DNA from 2 places in the Aeribacillus pallidus genome. Region 2 is predicted to be linked to the other one. Evidence: riboswitches for the same ligand, from Rfam matches in the RefSeq annotation. Region 2 holds a riboswitch; the other holds the start of a gene.

Region 1 (7,175 bases), on a different contig from region 2:
ATATATTAGTATATACAAAGAATAAAGGCATTGTTATTAACGAGCCATCCGTCGTGGCCGTTGACATTGAAACAAAAAAAGTTCTTGCTGTAGGAACGGAAGCAAAAAACATGATTGGAAAAACACCTAGTAACATCCAAGCAGTCCGCCCCTTAAAAAACGGAGTGATTGCTGATTTTGATATGACAACGGAGATGTTAAAACTATTAATGAAAAAAGTGAGTAAAAAAATCGGTATATCCGTACGAAAGCCGCGAGTGGTCGTTTGTACGCCATCGGGGGCAACGGCGGTTGAACGGCGTGCGATTCATGATGCTGTGAAAAGCTGTGGGGCCAAACAAGTGATCTTAATTGAAGAGCCTGTTGCAGCCGCTATTGGAGCTGACCTTTCCGTTTCCGAACCAGTGGCCAACGTGATTGTAGACATTGGGGGCGGGACAACTGAAGTGGCGATCATTTCGTTCGGTGGCATCGTAACGTCCCAATCGATTCGAATCGGTGGCGACAAACTCGACGATGACATTATTCAATACGTACGTAAGCACTATAATCTCCTGATTGGTGAGCGAACAGCCGAAGAAGTAAAAAAACAAATCGGAAATGCGCTCGCCGATCACGAAGAACAAACAATGGAGATTCGCGGCAGAAATTTAGTGACAGGTCTACCAAAAACGATTACATTAACTTCAACAGAAATTCATACAGCCATTAAAGAATCTCTTCAAGACATTTTAAATATCGTTAAAGAAACACTCGAACATTGTCCACCGGAACTAAGCGGCGATATCGTTGAACGCGGGGTCGTACTCACTGGTGGCGGGTCCCTTTTAAACGGCTTACAAGAATGGATTAGCCAAGAAATCGACGTTCCTGTTCACATGGCTCCAAATCCATTAGAATCGGTTGCTATTGGGACCGGTCGTTCATTACACGTGATGAAAAAATTAATGCAGTTGGCGTAGAAATCAATTGCTTATAGAAATTAGATTTGGTTCAAAAGCTGTTAGGTTTGGCACATAGATTCCTAGTTTGGTAAATACATTGCCAGATTGGGCTTATAAAACTTAGATTTAAGCACATAGAATATACCTAATTCGGCATATAGGATACCTGTTTGAACACACAAAACGAAAACGCCCGTGGCCAAAGCCCGGGCGTTTCCAATATTATTGATGTACCGTACCATCCATGTATTTTCGATGTTCTAACGTAATAGCTTGAGCCCATTGTAAAAGAGTAGATCTTTCAAAATAAACCGTCCCATCAATCACTGTATATGGCAGCATGGTACCTGAAAAACTACTATTTTGGTCTAAACGTAATTGTTCTGTCTTGATAATTCTTTTTAATTCTTCTGTCGATAAACCAAGGAGCTCAGCAGCTTCATCTATATCTAGGAGAACACTGCCTTGATCATTTTGTTGACTTTCCAATCCGTTGTGGACACCAAGGTCATTTTTGGCAGAAATCAAGTAACAGCCCGCTACAATCGAGATCGCCAGAATTATAGAAGCTACTATCGTTTGTTTGACGCCCAACCCATTCACCCTTCCATTTTTTACTATATATCTATCTTAACATAAACACCTAATTTAAACATGAAGTTTTACTCATACGGTCGTTTTTGATAATAGAAGTTCGGTGAAATCATCGTGTTGTCATACGGTTGGTGAAAAATATGGGTCGTTGCTGGTGAGACTGGCGGAATGAGCCATGTCCAGTCACCCGTTACATGACGACAGACGGCAGCTTCCTGTTGTTCAAACAATTTAAATTGTTGCGCAGCGGTATGATGATCGACGATGCTCACACCGTGTTTTTTATAGGAATGAAGTACCGCGATATTTAACTCAATGAGTGCTTTATCTTTCCATAGCGTGCTATTTTTACTTGTATCCAGTCCCATCCACTCGGCGATTGTTGGGAGCATGTTGTACCGATAGTCGTCTGCTAAATTGCGCGCACCGATTTCCGTTTCCATGTACCACCCGTTAAACGGGGCCGCGGTGTACCGAATGCCGCCAATTTCTAAATACATATCCGAAATAATCGGTACCGCATACCATTTTAACTGTAAGTCAGCAAACCAAGGATACTCTGGATGTTCAAGCGGAACTTCCTTTACGACTTCTTTTAGAATATCAAACCATTTTGGTTGTTGACCATTCACTTGGATCACTAACGGCAGAACATCAAACGGCGTTCCTTCCCCTTGCCAACCGAACGACTGACACGCTTTCGTAAACGATATGGAGGATGAATCACCGATGATGCCTTCGTGCGTTTCGTAACCGGCATACCGAATTAACTGGTGATTCCAAATACGAACCTGTTCTTTCCCATTGTGTTCCGGCGCAAACACGGTAATCGTTGGGCGAATTTTTCCTTCATTCGTGGCAAAATCAATGTGATGGATTAAATGGTCATAAATTTCTTCTTCAGTCATTGCACCGCGTGCATCAAACACGTGTAACGATTGCCAAAACAGTCGCCCAATACAGCGGTTACTGTTTCTCCACGCCATGCGCGCCCCGTGAGCTAACTCTTCATACGTATGCTCATAAAATCCGTCCCGCTCAATCGCTTCACGAATATCTTTTTTTCGCCTTTCAATATCCGCTTCGCTCTTTCCGAGTTCTTTATAACAAACATCAATAAATGTCGACGCTTCTTGCCATAACCGTTGTTGTTCCATGTTGTTCACCCGTTACATACAATTTATATCCATCTTATTGAAATAATACATTTTGTCCTGGTCTTAATGGTGACAGTTTCGTGAATATTCTTTGAATGAAAAAGATGTAAAAAAAGATGAGCAGCGAAAGCCACTCATCTCTATCGATTGTCGACTTTTTCTGGATATAGATCATGATTCATTAAACGGTATTCGGCCATTTTTTCGTATTTCGTTCCCGGTTTCCCGTAATTGCAATATGGGTCAATGGAGATGCCGCCTCGAGGAGTGAATTTTCCCCATACCTCAATATATTTTGGATCCATTAAGTCGATTAAGTCGTTCATGATAATATTGACACAATCTTCATGAAAATCACCATGATTTCGGAAGCTAAATAAATACAATTTTAACGATTTACTTTCGACTAACTTCTTATCAGGAATGTAGCTAATATAAATGGTCGCAAAATCCGGTTGGCCAGTTTTTGGACACAAGCTTGTAAACTCTGGGCAATTAAATTTGACAAAATAATCTCGGTCAGGATGTTTATTGTCAAATGCCTCTAAAATATCAGGTGAATATTCATAAATGTATTTCGTTCCTTGGTTACCTAGTAAGCTTAAATCTTTTAATTCTTCATCTTTTCTTCCACTCATGGGTAATCCTCCTTTTCACCTGCCGTGTAGGGAGGACGGAGAGGAACTATGAACTTGAAAAACAAAAAAACCATACCCTCCATGGATATGGCGAATGCAAATCCATAGTTTTTTATAGAGGGTTAAGCTATGAACCTCTCCCGTCTACACGGGGTTATCCAGTTGTTTCACAAACTTAATAGTAGAGAATTCACTGGTCCTTGTCAATGGAAAGGATATGAAACGAAAAAGGGCCTTCACTAGGAAGGCATTCCTCTATTTAATATAGGAATTATACAATCTTATTCGCCTAATTTAACTAATTCCGCCCCTAAATATTGCGCAATCGCAAGCATACCGTATTGGCCTGCTTTTTCTTCTGCCTCTTTGTTGTAGTTCGTATTCGTATTTACATCGTAAGTGTACACGTTGCCATTTTTATCTTGTATCATTTCGATACCCGCTATGTGGATGCCTTGTTCACGTAAAAAGTCTTCATATTTCGCTAAAATCGGGTGCTTAAATCCTTCAATAATTTCGAATTTAGGTCGTTGCTTCGTATCCTCTCCTACCGGACAAAAGGCATCGCCAATTTGGCAAACATCCGCCGGACACAATTCAAACCCCTCGGATGTGTCGACGCGAACAGCGTATAAAAACTTCCCGCCGACAAATTCACAGCGAATAATCGATTGGTCTGGTGACTCAATATATTCTTGCACCAGAGTGATTCCATCGATTGGCTCTTCAAACGTAGGGCCATTGACGTAGTCGGCTAACTGGTCAACCGAATGAAACAGTTGAACGCCTAATCCTTTTCCCGCACGATTATGTTTCGTAATAAAGGAAGGAGCGTTTAATTGTTTCGCTGCTTCTATGATTTGCTCTTTCCCTACCGCAGCGATCGTTTTCGGTGTTTGAATGCCATGACGTTGAAGCGCCATATATTGATGGACTTTACTAACTTCTAAACGAATCGCTCCTGAACCGTTAATCACTTTCCGGCCGTGACGTTCTAACCAGGTCAATACCGCTCCCGTTAACTCCGGTGCAAACCGGTGATCACGCGTATGTGAAGACGCACTGATCCGATTATAAAACACTCCATGCGGCGGCTCTTCCCATAACGGGACCATTCCTTTATCTAAAAACCATTCTTCATACGGTAGCTGTAATTCATCTAATCGTCTTGTTAAATGAACGGTCCACTCTTCATTTTCATGGATAACGTAAATTTTTTTCATCTTTATCCCCCATAAAGTTGATAAGTTTAGTTACCTTTACAGTACCATATAGTGAATGTAGTGGGAACTCATATTTTTTAAAACGACTGAGCGTTAATGTCTCTTTAAAAGATAATTATGAAGCTTTTTCCCTTTGCCTACGATGAAAATGTCCCATTAAATTCGTTTTACTTTTTTCTTTATCTCCCATAACTCTTTCAAAACCGGCATTTCATTCATTTCTTCATCGGTTACTTCTTCCCAATAAATTCCGTTCGGCTTTTCATATGGGGAATCGGTCTTCATACATCCTTGTTCTGTGACAATCCAATCGACGATTACATCATACCGGTCTTTTGGGACATCCTCCTCCACTACTTGAACCGAATGAACGGTCGTCACCACCGGCATGTGCGGTTGACCAAGCTCCCGAAGAATGGCATATTCCCGATCAGAATATCCTTCCCCTTTTCCGATACGGCGCCCATCTTTGGTGACAGCGACGGAACCAGCTACAAACAAATCAATCGTCGGTATTTCGGTTAACGGTATTTCCTGACCATACGTCCGAATATGCTTTAAACTGGCGGCTTTTCGTTCCTCTCCTTTCGGTACCCACTCTGGTTTTACAAGGATAAATCCTGCGCGTAGCCGTGGAGTAGGCACAAGTAACGTTTTTCCATCTACTAACACTTGCGTTCGCAGAGGAAGCTGGGGGGCATCTGGATTGACTTTCACCGTTTTCGCTTCTTGATACTCTTTTAATGTGGTCACGTGATGAGCCGCCTGTTCTGCTCCTTTAAAATTTGGGATACGATGGGTAAGCGGAAACGGGAACCTGCCGAGCTTTTTTTCGGTTAACGTGTTCCAAACGCGGTGACGAATTGTGTCTTTGTCGATCATGGAGTTGCTCCTTTCATGATGATTACTAAAAAATTTTGCTATTATAAATTATTTTTTAGCATTTTTTCTGTACGGTAATCTCTTATATATATCAACTGTCTGCTGATTACTTTCTGTTTATCTGATTTTACTTTACATTCCATGCCGAATACTTTCTGTTTATCCGATTTTACTTTACGTTCGATGCCAAATACTTTCTGTTTATCCGATTTTACTTTACGTTCCATGCCGATACTTTCCGTTTATCTGATTTACTTTACGTTCCATACCGATACTTTCCGTTTATCCGATTTTACTTTACGTTCGATGCCAAATACTTTCCGTTTATCCGATTTTACTTTACGTTCGATGCCGATACTTTCCGTTTATCCGATTTTACTTTACGTTCCATGCCAAATACTTTCAGTTTATCCGATTTTACTTTACGTTCCATGCCGATACTTTCCGTTTATCCGATTTTACTTTACGTTCGATGCCAATTCCGACCTTTGGGTATTGTTTATTATCCCGTGGATGTAAAGTTCGATGTCTTGGCGTTCATCTCCTTCATCTCAAGTTGAATGAAAAGCAATAAAAACAAATAATCCCCGATCATCAAGACCGAGGATTCGAGGTGGATTATCATGCTTCGTCTGCCTCTTCTTCAAGCTTCGTCTGTTCCGTTATGTCATCGTGGTCAGGGAAAATGATACCTAATTCCTCTAATTCCGCTTTTAACGCCTCAAAGACTTCATTTTTAATCTCTTTTAATTCTTTGCCGTCTGTTTCAATGCCTAGTTCTTGAGCTTTATTGAGAAGTTGCGCTTCATGGATTAGTTTGTGCAGTTCTCTCGTTTCTTTTCCTTCCGTCTCAATTCCTAGTTCCTCCGCTTTAGCGACAATGGCTGCATCACGAACTTCCTTCGCTAGTTCACGTAACTGTTTTCCTTCCGTTGAGATGCCAAATTCTTCTGCTTTCTCGTATAATTTCGCTTCTTTTACTTCTTTACGAATGTCACGTAATTCCTTTCCTTCTGTTTCAATACCGTATGTTTCAGCTTCTTGGAGAAGTTTCGCTTCAGCTACTACTTTCGCAATTTCTTTTAATTCTTTACCGTTTGTTTCAATACCTAGCTTGTCGGCTTCTTCGAACAAATGAGCTTCTCGAACTTCATTCGCTACTTCTTTTAACGTTTTTCCTTCTGTTTCAATCTCATATGTTTCAATTCCCTTTAAAATAAAATTGATATTTTTTCCTTTATGCATGAACTGATGATGGTGGCCAATATGTTTCCATTTAAAATCTCCGTAGTGCTCTTCCATGTCAAAAGGGGCTTCACTGCCAAATGAATCTTCATAAGAGAATTCGGCTTCAGGTGATTCTTCTGCAAAAGCTGGAATAGACGTTAACACTCCTAAAGATAAAATGCATGTTGTTAATACACCGATCGTTTTCTTTTTCATCATTCATCATCCTCCTATTTTTGGTTGATGTTGTTTACACTTCAAAGTGTACCCAGCAAATATGTCAATCATATGACGAAAACGAATAAAATTTTTGAAATTAGGAAGATGAAATGATGAAATTTTTATGACGAAAAAACCGTCGCCTTTTATAGACGACGGTTTAACGGTTAATCATTTTTTTGTAAAGGGGCACACGATTGTCGGAGGATCATTTCATGATTCACCGTAATTTGTTTCGCTGCGATTTGCGGATGGTGAATCGCCTGTAATAAACAATTCGCTGCCTCGTAT
Region 2 (7,175 bases):
ATTGTTCAAATCGAAGGGAATTTTGACCAAGCGCTAGCACTTGTACGAGAAATTAGTCAATCAAGCAATGTAACTCTCGTGAATTCTGTTAATCCTTACCGTATTGAAGGACAAAAAACTGCGGCTTTTGAAATTTGTGAACAATTAGGGAAAGCCCCTGATGTGTTGGCCATACCGGTTGGAAATGCGGGCAACATTACCGCTTATTGGAAAGGGTTTAAAGAATACGATGAACGCCATCATACCGGTAGGCCAAAGATGTTAGGATTCGAAGCGGAAGGTGCTGCGGCCATAGTTAAAAACGAAGTGATTGAACATCCAGAAACGATTGCGACAGCGATTCGGATCGGTAATCCTGCTAGCTGGAAAAGTGCGTTAGAGGCTTGTGAACAATCAAAAGGCAAAATGTCATATGTTACGGATGAAGAAATATTGCAGGCGTTTCGTTTATTAGCTAAAACAGAAGGGGTATTTGCTGAACCTGCCTCTTGTGCTTCAATTGCCGGAGTAAAAAAACAAGTCGAAGCCGGTCGTATTCCTAAAGGAACAACAGTGGTAGCGGTCCTAACTGGTAATGGTCTAAAAGATCCACAAATAGCAGTAGAACAACTGCAAGTAGAGCCAACCGTTCTTCCTTATGATCAAGATGCCATTAAAAAATATATTTATGGTGTGGTTAACCAATGAGCCAATTATTTTCCCTCCGAATTCCGGCAAGTTCGGCAAATTTAGGTCCCGGATTTGACTCGTTTGGTTTAGCGTTACAAAAATATTTAACCCTTTATGTGGAACGAAATAACGAGTGGGTGTTTCAGCATCAAAGTGATCATTTATCTCATTTGCCAACAGGAGAAGACCATTTCATTTTCCAAGTAGCCCAACAAGTAGCCAAACGGTATGAGCGGACGTTACCTCCATGTCGAGTGATGGTTGAAAGTGATATTCCTTTAGCACGAGGGTTGGGCAGTAGTGCTTCTGCTGTTGTAGCGGGAGTGGAATTAGCAAACCAATTGCTTCAATTAAATTTATCAACAAAGGAGAAAATATCCTTTGGGATTCACTTTGAAGGACACCCAGACAACATCAGTGCGTCTCTTTTAGGCGGCTTTATCATCAATGGTTTTGATGGGAAGGAATTTGATTGGGTTCGAATCGACCAATTCGATGTGGACATCGTTATGATCATTCCACCTTATGAATTAAAAACCGAGCTTGCGAGGTCCGTTCTCCCTCGTCAATTTCAAAGAGAAGAGGCAACAAAGGGAAGCTCCATCGCGAATCTTGTTCTTGCAGCCTTACTTCAAAAAGATTACGAAAAAGCAGGGGATTGGATGGAAAAAGATCTCTTTCATGAACCGTATCGTGCCTCACTGATTCATGATTTTCGGATTATACGTAAACAAGCTAAATATTTTGGAGCTTTCGGTACAACCATTAGCGGAGCGGGGCCAACCATGATTTCAATTGTGCCGAAAGGATTTGGCGAGCACATCCAAAAAAAATTGAGTTATCATTATCCATCATTTGTTATTGAAAAGGTAGGTATTGAACCAAAAGGAGTTCAAGTCCAGTTCTATTCACAAGGACGGACAGAAAATATTGTATAATTAGAAAAGCAGTCAACTAAATTTGATGTTGACTGCTTTTTATGTGCATCGGGATTGTTACATTCCAAGTTCCGTCCTACTTTAAATATTTTTAACATATTTTTTAAGATAAAATCATGGTCACATTGAGTGAAATTTTATATAATGATGCTTTGGTAGTTATTTAGAAAAAACTAAAAGAAGAATTCTGTATGGTAGTTCATGCAGGAGAGGTTCGCGAACTCCCTCTATAAAAAACTACGGAAAATGCTTATTTTCCTCTATTCTTTTAGTTTTTCATAGAGCAAAGTTCATGGATCCCTTTCTTCTTTCAGTAGATAGACGAAAGGAGATAGATGTATGAAACAGGAAAAAGCAATTGTCGTATTTAGTGGTGGACAAGATAGTACAACATGTCTATTTTGGGCACAAAAACAATTTCAAGAAGTAGAAGCGGTGACGTTTAATTATGGTCAACGCCATTCATTAGAGATAGAGTGTGCAAAAGAAATCACTAAAGAATTAGGTGTGAAACATCATATATTAGATATGAGTTTATTAAATCAGCTCGCTCCCAATGCGTTAACGAGAGATGATATTGTAATCAAACAAGAGCAAGGTCAATTACCAACGACGTTTGTCGATGGCCGAAACTTATTATTTTTATCATTTGCCGCTGTATTAGCGAAACAAATCGGAGCCAAACATATTGTGACAGGAGTTTGTGAAACCGATTTTAGTGGATACCCTGACTGTCGAGATGTATTTATTAAATCCCTCAACGTAACGTTAAATTTGGCGATGGACTATCAATTTGTTATTGATACCCCATTAATGTGGCTGAATAAAGCAGAAACGTGGGAGCTTGCTGACGAGTTAGGTGCATTTGATTATGTCCGTGAAAAAACGTTAACATGCTATAACGGTGTGAAAGGGGACGGTTGTGGAGAATGTCCAGCCTGTCACCTTCGAAAGCGTGGCCTTATTGAATATTTACGGAAAAAAGAAGGGGTGATGAACGGATGATGCAACAAATTTATCCTACCGTTTCTCATCCGTATCGCTACGAATTAAATAAAGACTTTCATTTTGCCGCTGCCCACTATATACCTCATGAAAAAGCAGGCAAATGCAGTCAAGTCCACGGACATACGTATTTTGTCAATGTAACGATTGTAGGCGACCAATTAGATGAAACGGGATTTTTAATTAACTTTCAGGATATTAAAAAATTAATTCACAAAAGATTTGATCACACACTATTAAACGATCATACCGATCAGTTTTCCGATAAAGATCACGAGCGTTTCCCAACAACGGAAATTGTTGCACAAACCATATGGGAAATTATTCAAAAACATTTAGATACATTACCAAATCGACCGAAATGCGTTCAAGTGTTCTTACGCGAAACGCCAACGAGCTACGTGATTTATCGACCAAAAGACGGTGACTTCCGTGAATAAAATTCCAGTGATCGAAATTTTCGGACCAACCATTCAAGGTGAAGGGATGGTCATTGGGCAAAAAACGATGTTTGTTCGAACAGCTGGATGCGACTATGCTTGCGCGTGGTGCGATTCGGCATTTACGTGGGATGGGTCTGGCAAAGATGATATTCGCTTGCTAACGCCTGAAGAAGTTTGGGATGAGCTGAAAGCATTAGGACAATCCAACTTCTCCCATGTAACGATCTCTGGTGGAAATCCAGCTCTTTTAAAAGGGATTGGCCCGTTGGTTGATTTATTACATGAACATAACATCGTTGTCGCTTTAGAAACACAAGGGAGTCGTTGGCAAGATTGGATGCTTCATATCGATGAGTTAACGTTATCACCAAAGCCCCCAAGTTCCCGTATGGAAACAGATTGGAAAACGTTAGATAAGATCATTGGTCGCCTTTCGGAGGAAGGGAAAGGACAATCAAGTTTAAAAATCGTCGTGTTTGACGAAAAAGATTATGAGTATGCGGTAACGGTACACAAACGATATCCGCATCTTCCTTTTTACGTGCAAGCTGGTAATTCATGGGTAAATGATAATAATGATGATGGATTACTGTTACATCGATTAGTGAATCGATACGAATGGTTAATAAGCCGCGTCATGAACGATGAACGCATGACCCGAGTACGCATTCTCCCTCAGCTTCATACGTATGTATGGGGGAATAAGCGAGGAGTATAAAACGGACGGTTCTGCCTATGGTGGAACCGTTTTTTTAATGAAGAGATGGAAAATGACATAAACTAACATTCGAAATGTTTACGTAGAAAGTTGAAATACCTTTATCATTGGTTAAATAATAAACAAAATTCGGAAGTTATTTAGAAATGGATAACTCCTAGCTTTTTTACAACTTATGAGAGGAAGTATGGTTATGGAAATGGTGAAAGTTAGAGGTGCGCAAATTGCATATGAAAAGAGAGGTTCGAGTGGACCAACTCTTTTATTTGTTCACCCTCCAGGATTGGGAAGAAAGACGTTTCTTCGTCAACTTCCGCTACAATCGGTGGCACAGCTGTATTTAATCGACTTGAGTGGACATGGGGACAGTGAAACCATCAATTGCTATCCACTATTGGACCTATTTGTTGAGCAACTACATGCAATCATTCAAGCTGAACAACTAAATGAGGTTGTGTTATTTGGTTATTCGGCAGGAGGGTGTGTCGTGCAGAAATTCGTTTTAACGTATCCTCACCTTGTCAAAGGAATCATCTTATCTGGAGGATATCCAATAGTTCGAACAAAAATGTTTCGACTTGAGCATCAAATAGGGATGTATATGGTTCGGCATCATCCGCATGCGTTAACTTCCCTTTTAGCGAAAAGTCACTTTAAAGATCGTTGGTTGGAAGAACAATTACGACAACAAATTGAAGCTGCTGATAGGAAGACGTGGGAAAATTTTTATAAGGAAGCACTACATTTTAATTGTGTAAGTGAATTATCCTCTATTACTTGTCCATTAATGCTCCTTTATGGTAAAAATGCAACATGGATCAACAAACATGCATCCTATTATCACGTTTGCCCACAGAAAGAAATTTATTACATCAAGGGGGCTAATCACCAATTGCCGACACGATGGGCAAAAGTCGTCAATCAACTAACATCGGAGTTTATAACAAGAATTTACGATAAATATATTATGTAAACAAAAGGTAATCATCGAATTTTTCTAACTCAATTTTTCAAAAAATGAATATTTCACAATAAACGAATATTCGTGTAGTGAAAAAGAATAATCAAGTGAGGATGTCGAGCGTCTCTGCTTTCTTTTACCGAGAGAAAATGCATTGCAACCAATGGTAGTAATAAGTAGCTCTTTAATTTTGAATTTTGAAAATCCTTTAAAAATAGGCTATGTTATATTTCATTGTTGACTTTTAGTAAGTTGTACACACGGCGGCGACTCCAGCGAAAACAATAAGACAAGCAAGACCCATACTTGAGCGTAGCGAGGGAAGCGGCTTGCCCGCGGAAAGCGTCCGCCACAAGCGTAATGAATACATATCAACAGTATCGTTTAAAAGAGCCTAAAAATAAAAAAGGATTTTCATTTTTTTTTTTAGAATTATTTAAATGTATGTTTTTCAATTTTTTACAGGAGGGATGGTATGAAGCAGAAATGGATGTCTTTACTTTTAGCTTGTGGGTTAGCGATTCCGAACGCGGTGAATGCTCAAATCGTTAACGAACAGGAACATTACTATTCCATACTATTACATGAAGAACACGTTCCAGAAAACTTTAAACAACAACTAACGAATGCTGGAATTGAAATTGTTTATGAAGTTGAAGAAATCGGGTTTCTACAAGTAAAAGCGACAGCTGATGAATTCGAAAAAATTCGTACATTTGGACAAGTGGCCATCGCAAACCCAGCTGTATCGTGGGAAGTTCCGGAAGTAGAACAAATTCCACTAGATGCCGAATCGTACACGAATTCCCCATTATGGGATTTGCAGTGGGATATTCAACGCATTACTCAAAACGGAGCTAGTTATGAGTTAGGCACTGGTTCTCATGATGTGGTAGTTGCAATTATCGATACTGGTATTGACCGAGACCATCCTGACCTTGTTGTGAACTTACTACCTGGTTCCAAAAACTTTGTCCCTGAAGGTGGATTTAGAGGAACCGAGCCAGAAGAAACAGGAGATCCTAACGCCTTCGATGATAAACATGGACATGGGAGTCACGTAGCTGGGTCCATTGCCGCCAACGGAAATATGGTTGGGGTTGCACCTAATACAGGTATTCGTGCGTATCGTGTTTTTGGAACTGGATCTGCGGAATCAGCTTGGATTTACGAGGCGATGATAGCGGCAGCAAACGATGGTGCAGACGTCATTTCGATGAGTTTAGGCGGCTTTGATATATTAGGCCAAGTGTTTTATGTTGATCCAGTAACGGGAGAAAAAATAAAGTTAGGGAACGATGTAGCCGATTTCTTGGCATATCAACGAGCGGTTCAATACGTGACGGAAAAAGGTTCGTTAGTCGTCGTAGCTGCGGGAAATGATGGAATTAATGCTACAAACAAACGTGAAGTTACTGACTTTTTAAACGCTGAATACGGTGGGGACGGTTTTTATTTTCAAGGAGCTGGATTTGAAGTACCAGGAACGATTCCAGGTGTGATCACTGTATCTGCTACAGGACCTAACGATGAATTAGCCCTTTATTCCAATTATGTCCGGGATTTATTGACATTGCAGCTCCCGGTGGTGACTACCGGATGTATTTAGAGTATTTAGCGAATGGTACATTTGATCAATATCTAGAGCAACAACTGTATCGTAACGAATTTACTTTAAGTACTAGTGAAAATGGGGGTTATTATTATAGTATTGGTACTTCCATGGCAACCCCAAAAGTTTCAGCAGTGGCCGCTTTATTAGTCGATAAATACGGAAAGATGGAACCGCATAAACTAGCTGAATTACTTCGAAAAAAAGCCGTTGATCCAGTGAAAGCCCAGGAGAAAAAGGTATTTGGAGCAGGTCATTTAAATGCATTGAATGCCTTACAATAAGAAATTAAAAAGAGCTTCCTTAATGGGGGCTCTTTTTCGTTATAGGTATCTTTCCATTGATTACAGGATATAGAAAAAGGATAGAAGGGTGTTGGGCATCACTCATCTTGGATCGTTAATTCGGTAAATTGCCAATCGTGACTTTTCGGAAAACGAAGTTCTAAAATTCCTTCCTTATATAAAGCATTACCGCCTTTTTTCTTCACAAGAGCTGGAAGGGAGATAACATGTCGATCATTTTCTTCTGGAACATGCTCTAAAATAACTTGGTTAGAAGTATGGTACAGCTTTAAAGCTGATAAACAGTCTTCCTTTAGCCGAATGCGGACAAACACTTCTTCAAACGTTTCAAATACATCATATTGAAATGGGGATGATGATGGAGCTTTGTCCACTGTGGTTGTTGATAAAGGAGACATTCCTTCATTTTGAAAGTTCCTCATCATGTTGGACATAAAATCAGCCATATATTTCTCAATTTGATTGGGAGAGAACCCTTTCCATGGACTTTGGTCGTTTTTATGGAAAGGGAATAAATTCCATGG

The links. Region 2 has a riboswitch for preQ1 ahead of queC (7-cyano-7-deazaguanine synthase QueC). Riboswitches for the same ligand answer to the same signal wherever they lie in the genome.
Region 1: another riboswitch for preQ1. It lies ahead of queF (preQ(1) synthase); the one in region 2 lies ahead of queC (7-cyano-7-deazaguanine synthase QueC).

Annotation. Positions count from the first base shown of each region.
Region 1 covers NZ_JBCNBW010000020.1:11,176-18,350, forward strand. Annotated here, with positions in the region: gene mreBH (rod-share determining protein MreBH) at 1-962, shown strand, start outside; gene ABES52_RS04820 (helix-turn-helix domain-containing protein) at 1,167-1,538, opposite strand; gene ABES52_RS04825 (nitric oxide synthase oxygenase) at 1,607-2,695, opposite strand; gene queF (preQ(1) synthase) at 2,836-3,333, opposite strand; PreQ1 riboswitch class I at 3,432-3,477, opposite strand; gene ABES52_RS04835 (ATP-grasp domain-containing protein) at 3,615-4,556, opposite strand; gene ABES52_RS04840 (5-formyltetrahydrofolate cyclo-ligase) at 4,713-5,438, opposite strand; gene ABES52_RS04845 (hypothetical protein) at 6,060-6,884, opposite strand; gene ABES52_RS04850 (LacI family DNA-binding transcriptional regulator) at 7,052-7,175, opposite strand, start outside.
Region 2 covers NZ_JBCNBW010000027.1:12,459-19,633, reverse strand. Annotated here, with positions in the region: gene thrC (threonine synthase) at 1-687, shown strand, start outside; gene thrB (homoserine kinase) at 684-1,607, shown strand; PreQ1 riboswitch class I at 1,811-1,854, shown strand; gene queC (7-cyano-7-deazaguanine synthase QueC) at 1,947-2,612, shown strand; gene queD (6-carboxytetrahydropterin synthase QueD) at 2,609-3,052, shown strand; gene queE (7-carboxy-7-deazaguanine synthase QueE) at 3,045-3,773, shown strand; gene ABES52_RS06555 (alpha/beta fold hydrolase) at 3,967-4,746, shown strand; partial or broken gene ABES52_RS06550 (S8 family peptidase) at 5,210-6,630, shown strand; gene ABES52_RS06545 (Hsp20/alpha crystallin family protein) at 6,729-7,175, opposite strand, start outside.